DNA from 2 places in the Lysobacter arenosi genome. Region 1 is predicted to be linked to the other one. Evidence: predicted binding sites of a transcription regulator. Region 1 holds the regulator's gene; the other holds the start of a gene.
The links. The regulator sigma-54, encoded in region 1, starts transcription at its own class of promoters, with help from an activator protein. The targets are predictions, from matches to a motif close to TGGCACGNGCNTTGC.
Positions count from the first base shown of each region.

Region 2: glnA (type I glutamate--ammonia ligase) is a predicted target of sigma-54. The motif match lies at 1,693-1,707, and genes of this name have one in related genera.

Region 1 is NZ_CP071517.1:34,899-40,439, reverse strand. It holds gene lptC (LPS export ABC transporter periplasmic protein LptC) at 1-504, shown strand, start outside; gene lptA (lipopolysaccharide transport periplasmic protein LptA) at 485-1,000, shown strand; gene lptB (LPS export ABC transporter ATP-binding protein) at 1,000-1,719, shown strand; gene HIV01_RS00205 (RNA polymerase factor sigma-54) at 1,813-3,231, shown strand; gene hpf (ribosome hibernation-promoting factor, HPF/YfiA family) at 3,392-3,718, shown strand; gene hprK (HPr(Ser) kinase/phosphatase) at 3,841-4,791, shown strand; gene rapZ (RNase adapter RapZ) at 4,824-5,541, shown strand, end outside.
Region 2 is NZ_CP071517.1:3,129,761-3,135,301, forward strand. It holds gene HIV01_RS14400 (undecaprenyl-diphosphate phosphatase) at 1-157, opposite strand, end outside; gene HIV01_RS14405 (fimbrial protein) at 459-1,490, shown strand; gene glnA (type I glutamate--ammonia ligase) at 1,779-3,188, shown strand; gene HIV01_RS14415 (TorF family putative porin) at 3,416-4,174, shown strand; gene HIV01_RS14420 (P-II family nitrogen regulator) at 4,239-4,577, shown strand; gene HIV01_RS14425 (ammonium transporter) at 4,709-5,541, shown strand, end outside.

The DNA.
Region 1 (5,541 bases):
TGGTCCCAGCGCGACCGCGACTCGCTCGCTGGCGGCGACGCCAATCGACCTGACTACACCCTGCACGACTTCGAGCTGACCGTGCTCGACGAGCAGGGCGCGGAAGCGTTTACCCTGATCGCGCCGAAGATGGAGCGCGATCCGAAGGTGAAGACGCTCGACATCGCCACCCCGCTGTTCGTGATTCCGCCCAAGGCCGGCAGCAAGGCGACCCCGTGGGAAGTGCGCTCGAAGACCGGCTGGGTCAGTGAAAAGGGCGAGGAAGTGCGCCTGCGCGGCGGCGTCGACGCGCACAGCACCAACGCCGATGGCAAACCGGTCAAGATCACGACCGACCACCTGAACGTTTTCCCGGACGACAAGCGCGCCACTTCGACCGCGAAGGTAACGGTCACCCAGCCGGGCTTTATACTGAACGGCCAAGGGCTGGAAGCCGACCTGGATGCCAAGCGCATCATCCTCAACTCCGACGTCAAGGCCCGCTATGACCGATCTGTTCGCTAGCCTGTCGACGCTCTGCCTGGCGACAGTGATGGCGCTGGCCCCGGCCGCCGCGCTGGCCCGCACCAGCGACCGCAGCAAGCCGATGGACATCGACGCTGGCAGCAGCGACTACTCGATGGACGACAGCCGCCCGACCACGCTCAGTGGCGGCGTCATCATCACCCAGGGCACGCTCGACATCCGCTCCAACCAGGCCGTCATCCACTCCAGTGGCGGCGACCCCGTGCGCGCGGTGCTGACCGGCTCGCCGGTCAAGCTCAAGCAGGAGCTCGACGACGGCAAGGCCATGGATGCGGTCGCCAGCAAGGTCGATTACGACCTGAAGTCCGAAATCGTGGTCTTCACCGGCGGCGTCAACATCCGCCAGCCCAGCGGCTCGATCGCCGGGGAACGGGTCATCTACAACATGAAGACCGGCCAGGTGCAGGGCGGCGGCGAGGACGCCGGACGGGTCAAGATCCGGATCCTGCCCAAGAACTCGCAGGGAGGCGGCTGATGCTGGTCGCCCAGGGGTTGCGCAAGGCCTACCGCTCCCGTGAAGTCGTCAAGGATTTCGCCCTGACCCTGGATGCCGGTGAGGTCGTCGGACTGCTCGGGCCCAACGGTGCCGGCAAGACCACCTGCTTCTACATGATCGTCGGCCTGGTCCCGGCCGATGCCGGCCAGATCGTCCTCGACGGCAAGGACATCACCTCCGAGCCCATGTACGCCCGCGCCAAGTACGGCGTCGGCTACCTGCCGCAGGAGCCGTCGGTGTTCCGCAAGCTCAGCGTGGCCGACAACATCCGCCTGGTGCTGGAGCTGCGCGAGGACCTCGACAAGGCCGGGCGCGAGCGCGAGCTGGGCAGCCTGATGGACGAGCTCCAGGTCACCCACGTCTCCGACCAGATCGGCGCCAGCCTCTCCGGCGGCGAGCGCCGCCGCGTCGAGATCGCCCGCGCGCTCGCGGCCAAGCCCAGGCTGATGCTGCTCGACGAGCCCTTCGCCGGTGTCGACCCGATCTCGGTCGGCGAGATCCAGAGAATCGTGCGCCACCTCAAGAATCGAGGCATCGGCGTGCTGATCACCGATCACAACGTGCGCGAAACCTTGGGTATTTGCGATCGGGCGTATATTCTCAACGAAGGTGGCGTGCTCGCGCAGGGAGCACCCGATGCGCTGCTTGCAAATCCCGACGTCCGACGCGTTTATCTGGGTGAAACCTTCCGACTGTAATTTGCAGTCAACGAAGGATGCGGTGCGCGGAGTGCGCATCGCGACGAACGCGGCACGGCCGTCGACCTCCCCCGGTCGCGTTAGTCTCAGACAATGAAGCCCCGCCTCCAAGCCGCACTAGGACAACAGCTGGTGATGACACCGCAGCTGCGTCAGGCGATCCGCCTGCTGCAGTTGTCGGCGGTCGAGCTTGAAGCTGAACTGGCGGCCGCAGTGGAAAGCAATCCGCTGCTGGACTGGACCGAAGTCGCGATCAGCGTCACCAATGGCAACGGCGCAAGCGATTCGTCGTCGCATGAAGACACCAGCGAGCACCTGCCGCCCGAGGCCGAATGGGGCAGCAACGACGGCGAGCCGTGGTACGAGCGCATCGGCCCGGCCGACAACGACGACGATTCGCCGGTCGCCGAGCAGGTCGCCGAATCGGACACGCTACACGACCACCTGCTCTGGCAGCTGCACCTGAGCCCGCTGTCGCCGCGCGACCGCCTGATCGGCGTCGCCCTGATCGAAGCCATCGACGACGACGGCTACCTGCGCGAGCCGCTGGAGTCGATCGCCGCCTCGCTGGCGCCGGCGGTTGAGGCCGGCGAGGAAGAGATCACCACCGTGCTGCACCAGGTGCAGCAGTTCGATCCGGTCGGCGTCGGCGCGCGCAACCTGGGCGAATGCCTGAGGCTGCAGCTGGCGCAGTTCGCCAACGAGACTCCTGGCAAGGCATTGGCCCATCAGCTGGCCAATGGTCCGCTCGAGCGCCTTCCCAAGATCGGCGTGGCAGGTCTTGCCAGCGAGATGCGGCTCGACCTGGGCGAAGTGGAGACCGCGGTCCACCTGCTGCGCTCGCTCGACCCGCGACCCGGTGCGCAGATCGGCGCGATCGCAAGCGACACCTACATCGCCCCCGACCTGGTCATCTGGCGCCAGCATGGGCTGTGGCGCGTGGCCCTCGCCGACGGCATGCGCCCGCGCATCGCGATCCATCGCGGCTACGAGAGCATGGTGCGCCACGCCAGCGGCACCGACGCCAGTTACCTGCGCGGCCACCTGCAGGAAGCGCGCTGGCTGCTCAAGAGCCTGGAGGCCCGCGGCGAGACCCTGATCAAGGTCGCCCGTTGCCTGCTCAAGCAACAGGCGGCCTTCCTCGAGTTCGGCGACAGCGCGCTGCGGCCGCTGACGCTGCGCGAGGTCGCGGCCGAGGTCGGCCTGCACGAATCCACCGTGTCGCGCGCGATCGCGCGCAAGTACGCGCGCACGCCGCGCGGCACCATACCGCTGCGCGCGTTCTTCGCCTCTGGCATCGACACCGGCGCCGGCGGCGAAGCCTCCAGCACCGCGATCCAGTCGATGATCCGCCGCCTGATCGAGGCCGAGAACCCGCGCAAGCCGCTGTCCGACGCGCGCCTGGCCGAGACGCTCAAGGCAACAGGCGTGCCAGTGGCGCGGCGCACCGTGGCCAAGTACCGCGAGGCCATGAGCATCCCCTCTTCGCAGGATCGCGTCCGCATCAGCTGAACTTGTCAGGTCCGCGTTAAGGAGTTGATGAAACTTGCCAAAATCATCTACGGATCAAGGCTTTCCGGGCCACATTGGCCAAACTGCGAACGGTGGCCACTTGCACATCGCACCGGTCGTGCCATCCTGTCTTCCCGTTGCGACGTAAAGGAGGTCTCCGATGCGTATCGAAACCTACGGCCAGCAAATCGAAGTCACACCGGCACTGCGTGACTACGTCGAAAGCAAGCTGGCCCGACTGGAACGGCATTGCGAACAGGCTTTCGACGTCCGCACACAGCTCAGCCTCGACAAGCCCAACCACCGCGCCAAGGCCACCGTCAACATCGCCGGCCGCACGCTCCACGCCGACGCCGCTGCAATCGACATGTACGCCGCGATCGACCTGCTCTCCGACAAGCTCGACCGACTGCTCAAGGAACACCGCAGCAAGGTCGTCGACCACCACCGCGGCGAAAGCGCCGCACGCAGCGACAGCTTCGGCTGACCCCCTCCGAACTCCATGCCCCTGGATGAATCGTTGAGCGCGGCCGCGGTCGCGCAACTTGTCCAGTACACCTGTCCGCGCGGGCGTCCGTCGCCCGCCGGGCAATCGCGCCTGAGGCCCGAATGAGCACGAGCATCAGTGCGGGGGAACTGTTCGAACAACAACGCGATCGCCTCAGCCTGCGCTGGCTTGCCGGCGAACAGGGCGGCCGGCGCGTGCTCGAAGCGGTCAACACTGTGGCGCGGCGGCCATCGCTGGCCGGCTACCTCAACGCCATCTATCCCAACAAGGTGCAGATCCTCGGCACCGAGGAACTGGCCTGGCTCGACGCGCTCGACTCGCGGCTGCGCTGGGAGACGATCGAGAAGATCATCCAGTTCCGACCACTGGCGCTGGTGATCAGCAAGGACCAGCCCTGCCCCGAAGACCTGCGCATCGCCGCGCAGGAAAGCCAGACGCCTCTGTGGATCTCGCCGCGGCGCGGGCATGAACTGCTCAACCACCTGCAGTACCACCTTGCGCGCACGCTGGCGCCGCGGGTAACGCTGCACGGTGTGTTCATGGAGATCTATTCCATCGGCGTGCTGATCACCGGCGAGTCGGGCTCGGGCAAGAGCGAGCTGGCGCTGGAACTGGTCACGCGCGGCCATCGCCTGGTTGCCGACGACGCACCGGAATTTACCCAGATCGCACCCGACGTGCTCGACGGCACCTGCCCTGAAATGCTGCAGGACCTGCTTGAGGTGCGCGGCCTGGGCGTTCTCAACATCCGCCAGATGTTCGGCGACACCGCGGTCAAGAACAACAAGTACCTGCGCCTGATCGTGCACCTGGCGAAGCCGATGACCGAGCCCAAGCCGATGGGAATGGAGCGCCTCACCGGCGACAGTGGCGTGCGCCGCGTGCTCGACCTCGACGTTCCGATGATCACCCTGCCCGTCATGCCCGGCCGCAACCTGGCCGTGCTCACCGAGGCGGCGACGCGGCTGCACAGCCTGCGCATGAAGGGGCTCGACCCGGCGGCGGCGTTCATCGCCCGCCACAGCAATTTCCTTGAACGCGGCGATTCCTGACGCCGCTCCACGCCAGCGCAAAGACCCCGTCCATGAGCGAAACCCCGACTTCCTCCCTCGTGATCGTCAGCGGCATGTCCGGTTCGGGCAAGTCGGTGGCGCTGAAGACGTTCGAGGACCTGGGCTACTTCTGCGTCGACAACCTGCCGGCCGATCTGCTGCCGCAGTTCGTCGCCAGCGTGCAGCGCGCCGATGACGGCGCACCGGCGAAGCTCGCCGTCAGCATCGACGTGCGCAACCGCCACAGCGACCTGAGCAACATCCCCGACTGGTTGTCGGCGGTGGGCGCACTGGGGCTGGATCCGAAGCTGGTGTTCTTCGATGCCAGCGACGCCACCGTCCTCAAGCGCTATGCCGATACCCGCCGTCGCCACCCGCTGAGCCATCTTGGCCTGTCGCTGGCCGATGCGATCTCGCTGGAACGCCAGGTGCTCAAGCCCCTGCGCACGATCGCCGATGCGGTCGTCGACACCAGCGACCTCAACGTCCACCAGCTGCGACGCCAGGTCATCACCGAGTTCGGCATCGGCGGCGACACTGGCATGTCGCTGCTGTTCGAGTCCTTCGCTTATCGACGCGGCGTGCCGGCCGATGCCGACTTCGTGTTCGATGCGCGCGCCTTGCCCAACCCGCACTGGGATCCGGTGCTGCGCCCGCTGTCGGGTCGCGATGCCGCGATCCGCCAATACCTGGAAGCGCAGCCGGACGTGAACCTGTTCGCCGACCAGATCAGCCAGTTCCTCGACACCT
Region 2 (5,541 bases), 850 kb from region 1:
CGAGGATCGCGCCGGCCTGGATCGAGATGTTGAACAGATCGCTGCGGTGGCCGAGCCAGCGTTCGGCAATCAGCAGGTGGCCGGTGCTGGAGATCGGCAGGAACTCGGTGATGCCTTCGATGATGCCGAGCAGCAGCGCGGCGAGCAGATCAGTCATGCAATGGGCCGTCGGAAGTGTGTGGGGGCGGGGTTCGCGCGACGCGGCAGCATACCGGATCGGCATTTGCACCCGGTTGAGGCATCGAGAGGCCGGCAAGGCCTGACGCCCAGTCGGTTCGGGCCGTGGCGTCGCGTGAAGAGCCGCGAGGCCTCATATCTCAGAACAATCTGATTCCTCGGTTGGCGCAGAGGTACCACCATGTGACGACTGAATCACACCTTGACCAATGGGCCGGAGCAGGATCAGCCGTGCTTGCGCTGGCTTGCCAGGATCCTGTTCACTTCCAGTGTTAGCCCTCATGACCAATCCCTGCAATCGCCGCTTGCGGGCCTGCTTCGTCGCCTTGTGCCTGGCCATGGTTTCGCAAGGAGCCGCGGCCATCAGCTGTTCCGCTCCACTGCCAATCACGGTCAATATCCCCAGTGTTTCCGTTCCGAGCAGCCTCCCGATCGGGCAGGCCATCCCGGGCGCGCTGGCCAGCTACGCAATCCCGGTGAACTGCATCAACGGCCCCCCTGCTGCCGGCAGTCGCTGGTATCTGACCAACAACGGTGGCCAAGGAGGATTCAACCTGTACCCGGGATTCACCGACGTCTACACCTGGGGCGGCATGAGTGGGGGGCTTGGTTTCCGCTTGCGTGACGCCAGCGGAAACATACTGGCGCCCATCGACTACCAATATTCCAGATCTACATTCAATCTGGGCCCCGCCAGCGCTGGCGCAAACACCCTCCAGGGCTCTTTCGAACTGGTCAAAGCCGCGAGCATCGTCGCGCAGGGCAGCGGCACCTTGCCGACGTCAGCCCATATACCCAACCAAGCATGGGCCAACGGCGGCTCCGCCGGCAACAGTACCATCCGCCTTCAATACACGATTCTGCCAACGCCGGTTGCATCGTGCAGTGTCACCCAATCCAACATCTCGGTGGCGCTGGGCACCGTCAGCGGCTCGTTGCTGCCGAGCATCGGTGCGACTTCCAACGCTGCCCCGTTCAACATCTCGCTGAACTGCGAAAGCGGTAGCAATGTCAGGATCAGCATGACGGACGCGACGCTGCCGTCCAACGAGTCCACCACGCTCACGCTGTCCGCCGCGTCCACCGCCTTAGGTGTCGGTGTCCAGATGCTCTACGCAGGCGCACTGGTCAAGTACGGCCCAGCGCCCAACTCATACACCACCAGCTCGGTTCCAAGCACCAACAGCATCAGCCTGGGGGTGCAATCGGGCGCGGTGCAGATTCCATTCCAGGCTCGGTTTGTCCGGACAGGCAGCACAGTGGGCGCCGGCACGGTGCAGGCGCTGTCAACGTTCACCCTGTCGTACCAATAGGCACACGCAGTCGGTGCGGATTGCGCGTCGGAGTACGGGCCGAGCACGTGCAACAGTTCATAGCGCGACGCGGCGGCATACCGGATCGGCGCCTGCACCGGATTGAGGCATTAGTCCTTCCTGGCGCACCACAATGGTGCGATCTCGTGCCCTCGCTGCCAGCGCCTGCTTGAAAATCAATGCCTTACGATGCTGCAAAAGTTGGCACGGTCATTGCGTTCGTATAGACAAGTGCGGCCCACGCGGCCGGCTTTTCCCGAATTGTCATTCCCCTGTCCCGGAGTACCCATGTCGCTCGAACACGTAGAAAAGCTGATCAAGGACCACAAGGTCGAATTCGTTGACCTGCGCTTCGTCGACATGCGCGGCGTGCAGCACCACGTGACGTTTCCGAAGTCGATCGTCGAGCCGGGCCTGTTCGAGGACGGCAAGATGTTCGACGGTTCCTCGATCAGCGGCTGGAAGGGCATCAACGAGTCCGACATGGTCCTGCTGCCCGACGCCAGCACGGCGTTCCTGGACCCGTTCACCGCCGACCCGACGCTGGTGCTGACCTGCGACATCCTCGACCCGGCGACCATGCAGGCCTATTCGCGCGATCCGCGCGGCGTCGCCAAGCGCGCCGAGGCCTTCCTCAAGTCCAGCGGCATCGCCGACCAGGCCTTCTTCGGTCCGGAACCGGAATTCTTCATCTTCGACTCGGTCCGCTTCGCCAATGAAATGGGCCACACCTTCTTCCACATCGACTCGGAAGAAGCGCACTGGAACTCCGGCCGCGAATACGACGGTGGCAACACCGGCTACCGCCCGATGGTGAAGGGCGGCTACTTCCCGGTCGCACCGCTCGACTCGCTGCACGACCTGCGCGCCGAGATGTGCAAGACGCTGGAACTGGTCGGCATGGAAGTGGAAGTGCACCACCACGAAGTGGCCAACGCCGGCCAGTGCGAGATCGGCACCAAGTTCAACTCGCTGGTGAAGAAGGCCGACGAGCTGATGACGATGAAGTACGTCATCAAGAACGTCGCCCACCGCAACGGCAAGACCGCGACCTTCATGCCCAAGCCCATCGTCGGCGACAACGGCAGCGGCATGCACGTGCACCAGTCGCTGGCCAAGGGCGGCGTCAACCTGTTCACCGGTGACGGCTACGGTGGCCTGTCGCAGATGGCGCTGTGGTACATCGGCGGCATCTTCAAGCACGCCCGCGCGCTCAACGCCTTCACCAACTCGGGCACCAACAGCTACAAGCGCCTGGTGCCGGGTTACGAAGCACCGGTGATGCTGGCCTACTCGGCCCGCAACCGCTCGGCCAGCTGCCGCATTCCGTTCGTGTCCAATCCGAAGGCGCGCCGCATCGAGATCCGTTTCCCGGATCCGATCCAGTCGGGCTACCTGACCTTCGCCGCGCTGATGATGGCCGGCCTGGACGGCATCAAGAACCAGATCGACCCGGGCGCTCCGAGCGACAAGGACCTGTACGACCTGCCGCCGGAAGAAGAGAAGAACATCCCGACCGTGTGCCACAGCCTCGACCAGGCGCTGGAAGCACTCGACAAGGATCGCGACTTCCTCAAGGCCGGCGGCGTGTTCACCGATGACTTCATCGACGGCTACATCGCGCTGAAGATGCAGGAAGTGACGCGTTTCCGCGCCGCCACGCACCCGCTCGAATACCAGATGTACTACACCGTCTGACGCCTTGCTCCCTCCCCTGCGAATGCAGGGGAGGGTTGGGGTGGGGTGCTCTTCGCCTCCTCCCTGCCGTTTCAACCAATCCACGAGGTAACCCAGATCGACGGGCTGCGCCCGCCGCAAGGCGAAGTGCGTCCCAGTGATGGCGCGGGAGACGACACCAACGTCCGCGTTGCAAGAGCACGAAGCAATGACCGGGGAGGGGCCACCGCTTATGAGGAGCCTGCGTCATGTCGTCTCGAACCACTGCAAGCAAGACCTGCGCTGCAACCATCGTCTCCATCGCGCTTGTCGGGATGGGAATGGCCAACGCATACGCCGGCACGTCCGGCTCACTGGCACTGACCAGTGATTACCTTTTCCGCGGCATCTCGCAGAACAACCAGGAACCGGCCCTGCAGGGTGGCATCGAATATGCCGCCGACAGTGGCTTCTACGTCGGCAGCTGGGGCAGCAACGTCAGCTGGCTGTCAGACACCAACGTCTTTCCCGATTCGATCTCCAACAGCGTCGAGCTCGACTTCTACGGTGGCTACCGTGGCAAGTTCGGCGAGAGCGTGGGCTTCGATGTCGGTGCGTTGTACTACTGGTATCCCGGTGACTATCCCTCGGGCTTCAACAGCCCAGACACCGGCGAAATCTACTTCGGCATCAGCGCCGGCGTGTTCGCCGCCAAGTACTCCTACGCCCTGACCGATCTGTTCGGCTACGCCGACTCCGACGGCAGCGGTTATCTCGACGCGGCGGTGAACTGGGAGTTCGTCCCGACGTGGACGCTCAACGCCCACGCCGGCAAGCAGTGGATCGAGAACAACGAGGACTTCGAGTACGTCGACTGGAAGCTCGGCGTCACCAAGTCCTTCGACGGCGGCTTCGCCATCGCCCTGGCCTACCTCGACACCGACGCCGAGGAAGCGCTCTACACCAACCGCTACGGCAACTACCTCGGCGAAGACACCGTGGTGCTGACCCTGACCAAGACCTTCTGAGCGTGCCATCCAACTGACGTGCGATCCAACTGACGAGAGCCATCCAGACCCACGGAGCTGCGAGATGAAACTGATCACCGCGATCATCCGGCCGTTCAAGCTCGACGAGGTGCGCGAAGCGCTCACCGAAGTCGGCGTGTCCGGCATCACCGTCACCGAAGTAAAGGGTTTTGGACGACAAAAAGGCCACACCGAGCTTTATCGCGGCGCCGAGTACGTCGTCGACTTCCTGCCCAAGCTCAAGGTTGAATGCGCGGTCGCCGAGTCGGTACTCGAGGCGGCACTGGAAGCCCTGCAGACGGCCGCGCGCACCGGCAAGGTAGGTGACGGCAAGATTTTTGTTCAAGCGCTCGAGCACACGGTGCGCATCCGCACCGGCGAGCTCGATGACGATGCGCTGTGAGGGGGGCGGCCATGAACAACCGACTTGATCACCTCACCCATGAATCGAAATCGAAAGCTGCCACTGCGGGGACCCACCACGTGACATACCCAGCGACATTCCATCCATCGCGCTTGCTGGCGGCCCTCGCCATGCTGGTTCTGCCAGGCATCGCCTTCGCCCAGGAAGCCGCCGCCGCCGCCGCACCGGTGGCCAACAAGGGCGACGTCGCCTGGTTGCTGGTGTGCTCGGCACTGGTGATCTTCATGACCCTGCCCGGGCTGGCGCTGTTCTACGGCGGCCTGGTGCGCAGCAAGAACGTCCTGTCGGTGCTGATGCAATGCCTGCTGGTGTTTTCGCTGGTGGCGGTGCTGTGGGCGCTGTACGGCTATTCGCTGGCGTTCACCAGCGGCAACGCCTTCATAGGAGGCTGGGATCGCCTGTTCGCCAAGGGCCTGGACGCCACGGCGATGGGCGCGACCTTCACCAAGGGCGTGTACATCCCGGAGCTGGTGTTCTTCGTGTTCCAGGGCGCGTTCGCCTGCATCACCTGCGCGCTGATCGTCGGTGCCTTCGCCGAGCGGGTGAAGTTCGCCGGGGTCATGCTGTTCACGGTGCTGTGGTTCACCTTCGCCTACGTACCGATGGCGCACATGGTGTGGTTCTTCCCGGGTCCGGATGCCTTCACCGGCAACGATGCCGTGCCGGGCGTGCTGGAACAGTCGGGCTTCCTGTTCGCCAAGGGCGCGCTCGACTTCGCCGGCGGCACAGTGGTGCACATCAATGCCGCCATCGCCGGCCTGGTCGGCTCGTACGTGATCGGCAAGCGCGTGGGCTACGGGCGTGAGGCTATCAAGCCGCACAACCTGACCCAGACGATGGTCGGCGCCTCGATCCTGTGGGTGGGCTGGTTCGGCTTCAACGCCGGTTCGGCGCTGGAAGCCAACGCGGTCGCCGCGCAGGCCTTCGTCAACACCTTCCTTGC